2 regions of the Streptomyces sp. NPDC060000 genome follow, and region 1 is predicted to be linked to the other one. Evidence: predicted binding sites of a transcription regulator. Region 1 holds the regulator's gene; the other holds the start of a gene.
The links. The regulator HrcA, encoded in region 1, represses chaperone genes, less so after heat shock. The targets are predictions, from matches to a motif close to TTNGCACTCNGNNNNNCNGAGTGCNAA.

Region 1 (2,199 bases):
CTGCGACACCTCACCGCGGCCGCGGCACATGTCGCACGTCTGGGCCGTGGTTCCGGGGGCGGCGCCCTCGCCGCTGCACGTGGTGCAGACGATCGCCGTGTCGACCTGGAGGTCCTTGGTGGTGCCGAAGGCCGCCTCCTCGAGGTCGATCTCCAGCCGGATCATCGCGTCCTGGCCGCGCCGGGTGCGCGAGCGCGGACCGCGCTGCGACGCCGTCCCGAAGAACGCGTCCATGATGTCCGAGAAGTTCCCGAAGCCACCGGCGCCGAAGCCGCCCGCGCCACCGCCCCCCGACTGCGACAGCGGGTCGCCGCCGAGGTCGTAGACCTGCTTCTTCTGCGGATCCGACAACACCTCGTAAGCGGCGTTGATCTCCTTGAACCGCTCCTGGGTCTTCGGATCCGGATTGACGTCCGGGTGCAGCTCGCGTGCGAGCCGCCGGAAGGCCTTCTTGATCTCTTCCTGCGACGCGTCGCGGCGCACGCCGAGGACGGCGTAGTAGTCCGTGGCCACTTACGACTCCGCCAGGATCTGTCCGACGTACCGTGCCACTGCGCGTACCGCTCCCATCGTTCCCGGGTAATCCATGCGGGTCGGTCCGACCACGCCGAGCTTGGCGACTGCCTCGCCGCCCGAACCGTAGCCGACCGACACCACGGAAGTGGAGTTGAGTCCCTCATAGGCGTTCTCGTGACCGATGCGTACGGTCATGCCCGAATCCCCCGCCTCGCCAAGGAGCTTGAGGAGCACGACCTGCTCCTCCAGTGCCTCCAGAACGGGCCGGATGGTGAGGGGAAAGTCATGTCCGAAGCGGGTCAGATTGGCGGTACCGCCGATCATCAGCCGCTCCTCGTTCTCCTCGACGAGCGTCTCCAGCAGAGTGGAGAGCACCGTCGTGACCGTGCCTCGGTCCTCGGCCTCGAAGGCGTCCGGCAGATCTTCCACCAGATGCGGCACGTCCGCGAACCGGCGGCCCGCGACCCGGCTGTTGAGCCGCGCGCGTAGATCCGCCAGCGAGGTCTCCCCGAAGGGTGCCTGGCAGTCCACCATCCGCTGCTCGACCCGCCCGGTGTCCGTGATCAGCACGAGCATCAGGCGCGCGGGCGCGAGCGAGAGAAGCTCCACGTGCCGCACGGTCGAACGGGTCAGGGACGGGTACTGCACGACGGCGACCTGCCGGGTGAGCTGCGCGAGCAGCCGTACGGTCCGGGCCACCACGTCGTCGAGGTCGACGGCGCCGTCGAGGAAGTTCTGGATGGCCCGCCGCTCGGGACCGGTCATCGGCTTGACGCCGGCCAGCTTGTCGACGAACAGCCGGTAGCCCTTGTCCGTGGGGATCCGCCCGGCACTGGTGTGCGGCTGGGCGATGTACCCCTCGTCCTCCAGGGCGGCCATGTCGTTGCGGACCGTCGCCGGGGAGACACCGAGGCTGTGCCGCTCGGTGAGCGCCTTCGACCCCACGGGTTCCTCGGTGCCGACGTAGTCCTGGACGATGGCGCGCAGCACCTGGAGCCTGCGTTCACTCAGCATCGCGCGCACACCTCCAGCAGTCGTCCCCAGTCCCCTGGGTGCCTCGCCTGGCACTCTTCACATCCGAGTGCCAGCGTTCCCCGGCCCAGTGTACGGCTGTGGGGTACACCCGGGGCAAGGTAGGCCCCTGGCGCAACGTCGTAGGGCTAGCGTCGCGGTATGACGGTGACTTGGGAAGAGCTCGGATGGGAGCGGGTCGCGGCCGGAGTGGGGCGGGTCCGGCTGCCGGGCTGGGACTGCACGGCGGGGCTGGTCGTCGGGGCGGGTGCGGTCCTCATGATCGACGCGGGATCGAGCCTGGCGGAGGGGGTGCGGCTGCGGGCCCACGCCGAGGAACTCGCCGGTGGCCGTGTGACCCATCTCGCGCTCACCCACCCGCATTTCGACCATGCGTTCGGTGCGGCGGCCTTCGCCGGCGCGGAGGTCTTCGGGGCGGTGGGCGTGGACACCGTGCCGGCCGAGGAGCTGCGGGCGGACGCGGTGCGCAACGGTCTCGACGAGGCGGCGGCGACGGAGGCCGCGGACACGCTCGTCCGGCCCCGGCACCTCGTCTCCGGCGAGTGGACCCTCGACCTGGGCGACGGCCGACAGGTCCTGCTGGCGAACGTCGGGCCCGGTCACACCGCCCACGACCTGGTGGTCCTCGTCCCCGGCAGTCCCGGGGCGGTG
Region 2 (2,199 bases), on a different contig from region 1:
GCGGCGGTCACCGAAGCCGGGGGCCTTGACCGCGACCGCGTTGAAGGTACCGCGGATCTTGTTCACGACCAGGGTCGACAGGGCCTCGCCCTCGAGGTCCTCGGCGATGATCAGCAGCGGACGGGAGGAGTTGGTCTGGATGACCTTCTCCAGCAGCGGCAGCAGGTCGCCGATGGAGGAGATCTTGCCCTGGTTGATGAGGATGTAGGGGTCCTCGAGGACGGCCTCCATGCGCTCCTGGTCCGTCACGAAGTACGGCGACAGGTAGCCCTTGTCGAAGGCCATGCCCTCGGTGAAGTCCAGCTCCAGACCGAAGGTGTTGGACTCCTCGACGGTGATGACACCGTCCTTGCCGACCTTGTCCATCGCCTCGGCGATGAGCTCGCCGACCTGCGTGTCCTGCGCGGAGAGCGCGGCGACGGCGGCGATGTCGGCCTTGTCCTCGATCGGTCGGGCGGTCGCGAGGAGCTCCTCGGACACGGCCTTGACCGCGGCGTCGATGCCCTTCTTCAGGGCGGCCGGGGAGGCACCCGCGGCGACGTTCCTCAGGCCCTCGCGGACCAGCGCCTGGGCGAGCACGGTGGCGGTGGTCGTACCGTCACCCGCGATGTCGTTGGTCTTGGTCGCCACCTCCTTCACCAGCTGCGCACCGAGGTTCTCGTACGGGTCGTCGAGCTCGACCTCGCGGGCGATCGTGACACCGTCGTTGGTGATGGTGGGGGCGCCGAACTTCTTGTCGATGACGACGTTGCGGCCCTTGGGGCCGATCGTCACCTTGACCGTGTCGGCAAGCTTGTTGACGCCGCGCTCGAGGGCGCGACGGGCGTCCTCGTCGAACTTCAGGATCTTCGCCATGGGAGCGGTTCAGCCCTCTCGGAAAACGTGGGAGAAACGAACTGCGCCCCCAGCTCCCGGCTTCACAAAGACGCGGGGCCAGGAGCGCAGTTCACTGCAAATCTGGGTGAATTACTTCTCGATGATCGCGAGCACGTCGCGAGCCGAGAGGACGAGGTACTCCTCGCCGTTGTACTTCACCTCGGTGCCGCCGTACTTGCTGTACAGAACGACGTCGCCGACCTTGACGTCGAGCGGCAGGCGCTCGCCGTTCTCGAAGCGACCCGGGCCCACCGCGAGGACAGCCCCCTCCTGGGGCTTCTCCTTCGCGGTGTCCGGGATGACCAGGCCAGAGGCGGTGGTCTGCTCGGCGTCGAGCGGCTGGACCACAATGCGGTCCTCGAGCGGCTTGATGGCAACCTTGGAGCTGGTGGTCGTCACGATCCGACCTCCCCCTTCGGAGATCTCACGGGGCTAACTGTCTGGGGTGGCGACCAGGTGGATCCGTCGTCGCGGGTGCCGGACCTGCCCGTCGCTGTTGGCACTCTCCAGTGGTGAGTGCCAGAAGCGAGACTATGACCGCGATTAGCACTCGGTCAAGCGGAGTGCCAATGCCGGCGGCGCGTCGGCCACGTTTTCAGCTCAGGTGGGTGTCCTTGTCGGCCGGTGTCGGTGTGGGCGCGGCACTGGGGTCTGCCGCCCCCGGGCCCCCCCGCTTCGGCCCTGAAGGGGCCTCGTCCTCAAACGCCGGACGGGCTGGAACACGGCTCACGGCCGGGGCTGTGGAACGCGCTCGCGGCAAGCCCCCCGGGACAACGCTCCCGACGACCTCCCTCAGACGTAGTCCTCCAGTCGGCCCACCGTCAGTCCTTGCTCCTGCACCCGGCGCAGTAGTCGCGTCGTCCGCTCGCGCAGGCCCGGGCCCGTGGACTCGTCCGGGGCTACGGCGATGATGTCGCCGGGGTGGAGGTGGCGGGGGCCGTGGGTGTAGGCGAGGTCGGTGGGGCCCATCGAGGCGCGCCAGAGGACGACGGCCGCGATGCCGCAGTCGGCGGCGGCGCGGCGGGTGGTGGCGTCGTAGGTGCCGTGGGGAGGACGGAAGAGGCGGGGGCGCAGGCCGAAGCGGGAGCGGAGCTTGTCCTGCTGGCCGCAGATCTCCGCGCGCTGGCCGGCGTACGGCAGACCGCGCAGGACCGGGTGGTCCAGAGTGTGGTTCTGGATGCTGGCGCCGACGGACTGGAGGCGGGCGAAGTGGGCGTAGCCCGGGCCCACCACGCTGTCGGTGAGGAACATGCTCACCGGGAGGCGCAGCTCGCGGACCATGTCGACGAAGCGGGGGTCGCGTTCGGCGCCGTCGTCGTAGGT

Region 2: a site for HrcA is predicted at 1,420-1,446, ahead of groES (co-chaperone GroES). Genes of this name have one in related genera too.

The regions. Positions count from the first base shown of each region.
Region 1 is NZ_JBHWUU010000009.1:131,532-133,730, forward strand. Features, by position in the region: gene dnaJ (molecular chaperone DnaJ) at 1-513, opposite strand, end outside; gene hrcA (heat-inducible transcriptional repressor HrcA) at 514-1,530, opposite strand; gene ACFWBB_RS07905 (MBL fold metallo-hydrolase) at 1,690-2,199, shown strand, end outside.
Region 2 is NZ_JBHWUU010000135.1:9,432-11,630, forward strand. Features, by position in the region: gene groL (chaperonin GroEL) at 1-855, opposite strand, end outside; gene groES (co-chaperone GroES) at 967-1,275, opposite strand; gene ACFWBB_RS40965 (polysaccharide deacetylase family protein) at 1,669-2,199, opposite strand, start outside.